DNA from 2 places in the Affinirhizobium capsici genome. Region 1 is predicted to be linked to the other one. Evidence: riboswitches for the same ligand, from Rfam matches in the RefSeq annotation. Region 1 holds a riboswitch; the other holds the start of a gene.
What was found. Region 1 has a riboswitch for thiamine pyrophosphate ahead of thiC (phosphomethylpyrimidine synthase ThiC). Riboswitches for the same ligand answer to the same signal wherever they lie in the genome.
Positions count from the first base shown of each region.

Region 2: linked by a shared signal. The riboswitch ahead of AC0JZ1_RS01850 (ABC transporter permease) and the one ahead of thiC (phosphomethylpyrimidine synthase ThiC) in region 1 are both predicted to bind thiamine pyrophosphate.

Region 1 covers NZ_CDRNXD010000007.1:208,989-212,922, reverse strand. The annotation lists gene AC0JZ1_RS19225 (hypothetical protein) at 26-604, opposite strand; gene AC0JZ1_RS19220 (MBL fold metallo-hydrolase) at 745-1,821, shown strand; TPP riboswitch at 1,921-2,049, shown strand; gene thiC (phosphomethylpyrimidine synthase ThiC) at 2,140-3,934, shown strand, end outside.
Region 2 covers NZ_CDRNXD010000002.1:412,631-416,564, reverse strand. The annotation lists gene AC0JZ1_RS01860 (hydroxyethylthiazole kinase) at 1-19, opposite strand, end outside; gene AC0JZ1_RS01855 (ABC transporter substrate-binding protein) at 16-960, opposite strand; gene AC0JZ1_RS01850 (ABC transporter permease) at 957-1,739, opposite strand; TPP riboswitch at 1,854-1,956, opposite strand; gene AC0JZ1_RS01845 (metallophosphoesterase family protein) at 2,088-3,356, shown strand; gene AC0JZ1_RS01840 (ATP-binding protein) at 3,356-3,934, shown strand, end outside.

The sequences.
Region 1 (3,934 bases):
GGCCGGGCTTCTGGCCTTTGCGGTGCTACTTCTTGGCATAGCGTGCGGCATATTCAGCCTTAAAGCGGGCGAGCGTCGCATTCCACTTGAGAATGCCATCCGTGTCGCCTGCCATGCCTTGCTCGCGCATTTTGCCAACCCAATAAGCGCTGTCCTGGCTGTACTGGTAGACCGTCAGCCCGTGTTCTTTCAAAACCTCCTGCGGATCGATTTTTGCAGCCGTTGAAGCTTCCAGATGCCCTTGCACCCGCGCATAGTCCTCAAATGTCTTGAGTATGCGTTGCTTGCCGATCTGCTCAGCGCCCGTTGCGAATCGTCCTGAATTCGGATTGCTAAACAGCTCGCCATAAAGCGTGATCAGTTTGAAATCCTTGTCGTTCTTCAAGGCCTCGCCATAGTAGGTATTAAGATCGTCAAAGGTTTTGTCATCGATCTCCAGAACCTTGAGCACCTTTTCCTTATCCTCGTTATTGGCGAGGCGCGCGCTGGCGGCCGCCCATTCCTCAAAGCTCACGCCGTGGCGCGGTGCCGGCACATTCTGCGCAATAGCGGAAAGGGGTAGGGATGCAACAATGAGTACGGCAAGCAAATGCTTTAAAATCATGAACTGACTCCAGAGCTCTCTCGTAAGGTGCAGCAACTAGAAATGGGGTCGCGATCCTTCAAGGCGATCTTAAATTTGTCGCTTCAAGAGAATCTCGGCTTCTGCTTGTCGCCCCTTCACTCGCACCCTATAGATTCTCCATGAAACGACGGAATTTCCTCAAATTATCAGGTGTCGGCGGTCTTGCGCTGTTAAGCGGTGGGCTGCTCGCAGGGAGAGCAATGGCTGCGAACCGCTATTATAAGGGTCCGATATCGGATCATTTCGATGGAACGCGTTTCTTCAATCCGGGTGGAGAGGAACCAAAAGGCTTTGCGGGCCTGCTGAAATGGCGCTTCAACGGCAAGAGCGTGGATTGGCCGCAAACCTATCCCAGCCCCTTCGCAGGTGCCGTGCCGGAAAAGCGCGTCAGCGGTAATCGCCTTGTCGTTACCATGGTTGGCCATGCCTCCATGCTCATTCAGGTGGCGGGGCTCAACATCCTTACCGATCCTGTCTGGTCAGAGCGAACAAGCCCTGTCTCCTTTGCCGGTCCCAAGCGTGTCAATGAGCCGGGCATACGGCTGGACGATTTGCCAGCTATCGATATCGTGATTATCACCCACAACCACTACGATCATCTTGATCTGGATACTCTGAAGCGCATTCATGCCCTGCACCGCCCTCGCTATATCACCCCCCTTGGCAATGATGCGATCTTCGGGCCTGAGCTCGACGATCCGCGCATTACGGTCATGGATTGGGGCGCGAAGGATTATATCGGCAAGAACGTTCACATCCACTGCGAGCCCTGCCACCACTGGTCGGCACGCGGCTTGAATGACCGGCGCATGGCGCTGTGGGGTGCGTTTGTCATCGAAACCCATGCTGGTAAAATCTACCACATAGGCGATACCGGCTTCCACCAGGGCATCAATTACAAGGCCGCTGCCGAAAAGCACGGCAATTTCCGCCTCGCCATCCTGCCCATTGGGGCCTATGAGCCGCGCTGGTTCATGCAGGCGCAGCACCAGAACCCGGAGGAAGCGGTGGCGGGCATGCAGCTCGCCAAGGCGTCTTATGCCATCGGCCATCACTGGGGCACGGTGAAGCTCACGGATGAGGGGATCGAGGAGCCTCTGGCGGCGCTTTCTAATGCGCTTCAAGCGGCGCAAATCAAGCCGGAACGGTTTCGCGCCCTTCGCCCCGGCGAAGCCTTCGATGTTCCAGATGCGTAAGCCGACTTATCCATTATAGTCGAAAATGACTATCTAAGGTTGTTTATGCCCGTGCAAAGTCGGGCATTGACTTCCAGGAATTTGGCTCGCAAACTGCCGCTCATTCACCAGGGGTGTCCCGCAAGGGGCTGAGATTCCGCTGGGCTTGCTTTCAAAAGCAGGCAGCGCGGTGACCCGTTGAACCTGATCCAGTTCATACTGGCGTAGGGACGGTGCGAGCGCTTGATGTTTTGCGGGTTTTGCTGCCCTCAAATGGCGTCTTTCCATCTTTCCGGCTGACATGACTGGGTCTCCAACCTGAACACTTGGAGCCTCAAAATGAATATCGCCCCACAATTTCCGACCCCCGAAGTCACCACCGGCCCGCTGCCCGCCTCCACCAAGATCCATATTCCCGGCGAGTTGCACCCGGATCTGCGCGTGCCGCTCAGGCAGATCGCGCTTCACCCCACCTCAGGCGAGCCCCCGGTCAATGTCTACGATGCTTCCGGCCCCTATACGGACCCGGCCGTTTCCATCGATATCGAGAAGGGCTTGCCTCGCCTGCGTGAGAACTGGCTCGCCGCCCGTGGCGATACCGAGCTCTACGCTGGCCGTGATCTGAAGCCGGAAGACAACGGCTTCGTCAGCGCGGAAAAGGCCACCCCCGCTTTCCCCATCCAGCCTCGTCCGCGCCGCGCTATCGGCGGTAAAGCAGTAACCCAGCTTGCCTATGCGCGGGCGGGCATCATTACGCCGGAAATGGAATTCGTTGCGATCCGTGAAAACCTTGGCCGCAAGGCGCTCAAGGAGAAGCTGGAACGAGACGGTGAAAGCTTCGGCGCATCCATCCCCGATTATGTGACGCCGGAATTCGTGCGGCAGGAAGTGGCGCAGGGTCGCGCCATCATCCCCGCCAATATCAACCATCCTGAACTGGAGCCGATGGCGATTGGCCGCAATTTCCTGGTCAAGATCAACGCCAATATCGGCAATTCCGCCGTCACCTCCTCCATGGCGGAAGAGGTGGAAAAAATGGTCTGGGCCATCCGCTGGGGTGCCGATACGGTGATGGACCTCTCGACGGGCCGTAACATTCATAACATTCGCGACTGGATCATCCGCAACGCGCCGGTGCCCATCGGCACGGTCCCGCTCTATCAGGCGCTGGAAAAGGTCGGCGGCATTGCCGAGGATCTCACTTGGGAAGTCTTCCGCGATACGCTGATCGAGCAGGCGGAACAGGGCGTGGATTACTTCACCATCCACGCAGGTGTGCGGCTTCATTACATTCCGCTCACGGTCAATCGCGTCACGGGCATCGTTTCGCGCGGCGGCTCCATCATGGCCAAGTGGTGTCTGCATCACCACAAGGAAAGCTTCCTCTACGAACACTTCGACGAAATCTGCGATATTTGTCGCGCTTACGATGTGTCCTTCTCGCTCGGCGATGGCCTGCGCCCCGGCTCGATTGCCGATGCCAATGATGCAGCCCAGTTCGCGGAACTGGAAACGCTGGGCGAACTCACCAAGATTGCCTGGGCGAAGGATTGCCAGGTCATGATCGAAGGCCCCGGCCATGTTCCCATGCACAAGATCAAGGAGAATATGGACAAGCAGCTGAAGACCTGCGGCGAGGCTCCTTTCTACACGCTCGGGCCGCTCACCACGGATATCGCCCCCGGTTACGATCACATTACGTCGGGCATCGGCGCTGCCATGATTGGTTGGTATGGTACGGCCATGCTTTGCTATGTCACGCCGAAAGAGCATCTCGGCCTGCCAGACCGCGACGATGTGAAGGTCGGCGTCATTACCTATAAAATCGCGGCCCACGCGGCGGATCTCGCCAAGGGCCATCCGGCGGCACAGGTGCGGGATGATGCGCTGTCGCGGGCGCGGTTTGAATTCCGCTGGGAGGATCAGTTCAACCTCTCGCTCGATCCGGAAACGGCCCGCTCCTATCATGATGAAACCCTGCCGAAGGAAGCGCATAAGGTGGCGCATTTCTGCTCCATGTGCGGGCCTAAATTCTGCTCCATGCGCATCTCGCACGATATCCGCGCCGAGGCGCAGAAGGAGGGGTTGGAGGCCATGGCGGCGAAGTTCCGCGAAGGCGGCGATCTCTATATGC
Region 2 (3,934 bases), on a different contig from region 1:
AGGGTTTCTGAATGGTCATTTCAACTCCACCGCCAGTTCTCTGACATCCGGTGCTTTTGCAACTAGACCGCTCTCCGCCATGAAAGTGCCAAACCGCTGATAGCGGAGAGTATCGAGCGCCGCCGGACGCTTGGCAAAACGTGGCAGAGTATCTGCAAAAGCTTGGCGGTTCAGTTCGTTATCGAGGTCAGGATAGGCTTTCAAGAAAAGTTGCAGCGCCTCTTGCGGATGGTTGGTCAAGAAAATGGAAGCCTTCTCCACGGCGTGCAGAAAGCGCGGCAGGCGGGGATCAGCGATCAGATCCTTGCGGGTGACGAAGACGAGTTCGTCATAGATTGGTACGCCATGCTCTTCAGGAAAAAAGGCGATACCCTTGTGGCCTTCAAGGCGCATTTGGGTGATCTCAAAATTGCGGAAGCCGCCAATCGTGGCATCCACTTTGCCAGCAATCAGCGATGGCGACAGCGAAAAGTTAACATTGACCAGCTCAACATCCGAAAGCGAAATGCCGTCCGTTTCCAGCATGCGCTTCAACATGGCATCTTCGAAGCCCGAAACGGAAAAGCCTATCTTCTTCCCCTTCAGGTCCTTCAAGCTTTTGATCGGACCATCTGAAAGCACAGTCACTGTGTTGAGCGGTGTCTCGACAAGCGTGCCAAACCGCACAAGCGGTAGCCCTGCTGCATGATCCAGATAGAGATTGGGCTGGTAGTGAATGCCGATATCCGTCTGCCCTGTCGCGACCAGGCGCGGAACGGCGGAGGGGTCTGACGGCGGGATGAGGGTTACATCGAGCCCTGCTTCCTGAAAATAGCCCTTCTGCTGCGCCACGACCAAAGGGGCATGATCCGGGTTTACGAACCATTCCAGCAGGACATTCAATTTGTCTGCTGCCAGTGAACTACTGCAACTGAGAAGAATGAAGATTGCACTGAACAGTGCAAGAAGCTTGGCTTTCATGAGAGCATTCCTGAATGAAGTGAGGCATGGCGCAAAGAGGCGTTTTCCCGAGCCCAGGGAACCAGATTGATTGTCAGCCGATCAGTCATGAACCGGAGAAGCACTGTAAAAATGGCCAGTATTGCCATGGCAGCGAACATCACATCGGTTTGCAGCCGCGCATTGGCTTGCATCATGATGAAGCCAAGTCCCCCAGATGCGCCGACCCATTCACCCACTACTGCGCCCAGCGGTGCCAGAGGCGCAGCAATGCGCAGACCGGAAATCAGTGAAGGCAAGGCAAGCGGAATGCGCAGCAGACGCAGCGTTTGCAGATGGCTGGCCGAAGTTAAAGCTGCGGCATCCAGAACGGTGGCGTCGGTGCGTCGCAAGCCATCATAAAAGGCGGAGGCGACAGGAAAAAAAATAATAATGATTGTCATAGCCACCTTGGAGGCAAGGCCGAAGCCGAACCAGATGACGAGCAACGGCGCCAGCACAAACACCGGGAAGGCCTGCAAGACCAGCATCAGTGGCCAAACAATCCGGCCCGCTTTGGGGAAAGCAGCAATTGCAACGGCTGTGGCTGCACCGAGCACCGACCCAAAGAGAAGGCCAGTGATCATTTCGGTCGCAGTTAACAAGCTATGCTGGAAGAGGAAAAAGGGCTGGTTCAGAAAGACGTGGAGAACAGCCTGCGGAGACGGCAGCAGATAACGCGGTGGCGCGGTGAGTATAATGATCGCCTGCCAAAAGAGCAGAAGCATCATGAGAGAAACCAGCGCCTGACGCAGGGTCATCGCCGCACCTGGGACTGCCGAAGCGACGTTTCAACAATGGTGGATGGACGCGCCATCGCTCAATAACTCCTGCCCAAATTGATGTCGGGTCAGGCGATGAAGCGAAACAGCGCTGGCGTTGCGATTTTCCGTTCCTACGCCGGTATAACCCGGATCAGGTTCAAGGGTCCGGCTCACCGCCATCTCAGCACCGTCTGGTGCTCCCCTCGGAATAGCTTCACCTAAAGGTAAGCGGGCCAACATGTCAACGCAGACGACAGGTTCGTCATGAAGGATACGAATGACTAGAGGTTGTGCAGGGCAATATAACGACATTGAACAGAAGCGCGAAGCGGACTAGATCAGGGCATGGCCTTCAGGTTCGTTCATACCGCAGATATTCATCTTGATTCTCCACTCCGTTCGCTTTCGCTGCGAAACCCGGAGCTTGCCGCATTGATTGGCGATGCCACGCGCCAGGCACTCATCCATATTGTGGGTCTGTGTCTGGAGGAGCGAGTGGATGCCCTGATCATTGCTGGCGACCTCTACGATGGCGACCAGACCTCCATGAAAACGGCGCGCTTTCTGGCAAATCAGATGGAGCGCCTTCATGAGGCCAATATCAAGGTCTTCAAGATACGGGGCAATCACGATGCGCTTTCGCGCATTACGCAGGAACTGGTGCTGCCGCCGTCGGTGAAGGTGTTTACGGGTCGGGCGGAGGCGGTGGAGTTCAAGCATCACGGCCAAACTGTCGCTGTCCATGGTTTGAGTTTTACCAAGCCCCATGCGCCGGAAAGCCTGCTCACCAAGTACAAGCCAGCCATCCCGGGTGCCATTAATATCGGGCTCATGCATACAAGCCTCGCCGGTGCGCCGGGGCACGACCAATACGCCCCCTGCTCGGTCGCCGACCTTCATGCGGCGGGTTTTCATTATTGGGGGCTAGGTCATATTCACCAGCGCAGCGACCACGCTGGGTCGCGTAAAGTCATCATGCCGGGCATGCCGCAAGGCCGTGACATCAACGAAGCTGGCGAAAAAAGTGTGAGCCTTGTCACGGTGCACGACGATGGCAACGTCACCGTTGAGGAACGGCTGACAAGCATCGCACAATTCGAGCGGATCAGCGTCGATGTCTCTGGCACAACGAATTGGATCGAGGTTGTTGAACGGATTGGCGAGGCTTTGCAGAACCGGAGATCGATTACTCGCTCGGAGCATCTGGTTGCTCGTCTGAAACTGAAAGGATCTACTCCTCTTTCCTGGACAATCCGGCGCGATCTCGACCTGCTTCGCACCGAGGCGGAGCAGCGGGGCGAGCGCATCGGCAAGACGTGGATTGAAAAAATCGAGCTCGACCTCCGGGCTACTGGTGTCGAGCAACCATCAACCGGAACCGACCCGATTCTTGAGTTAAACGAGATCATGCGTGACCAAGTGATGGTCTCGGCTGGTTATCGGGAACAGGTTCGGGAGATGATTCAAGCGCTCTTGGATGATCTTCCCGCGGAGGCCCGACAGATTGCTGGCAAGGACGACGTTGAACGTGAGGCCTTTCTGCAAGCTCTTATTGCAGAAGGCGGAGAAGAGTTGGTTGCCAGAATGGCGCAAGCGCGAAGCGAGGACGACTGATGCGACTTCGCCGCCTGGACCTGACCCGCTACGGAAAATTCACTGGCCGCATTCTGGACTTCGGCGACAAGACACCGGGTTCGCCTGATCTGCACATTGTCTACGGGCTGAACGAGGCAGGGAAATCCACAGCCTTTGCTGCCTATCTCGACCTCTTGTTCGGCATTCATGACAAGTCACCTTACGACTTCCTGCACGCTTACAACACGATGCAGATTGGCGCCCGGCTGGAGATTGACGGGAAAGAGCATGAATTCGCCCGCATAAAGAAGCGCAGCAACTCGCTTCTGGACACAACCGGCCAGCCCCTGCCGGAGGCGCTGATCACATCCGCGCTCGGTGGTTTAACGCGCGAATCCTATCGGGCCATGTTTTCGCTCGATGAGCATTCACTGCAAGAGGGTGGACGGTCTATTGTGGAAAGCCGTGGCGATCTCGGCGAATTGCTTTTTTCCGCAAGTGCTGGCCTGGCCGAACTTGGTGCCGTGCTGAACCGCGTAAGTGAAGAGGCTCAGCAGTTCCACAAAAAGCGAGCGAGATCGACGCAGCTTGCTGAATTGAAGCAGAAGCTCGCCGAT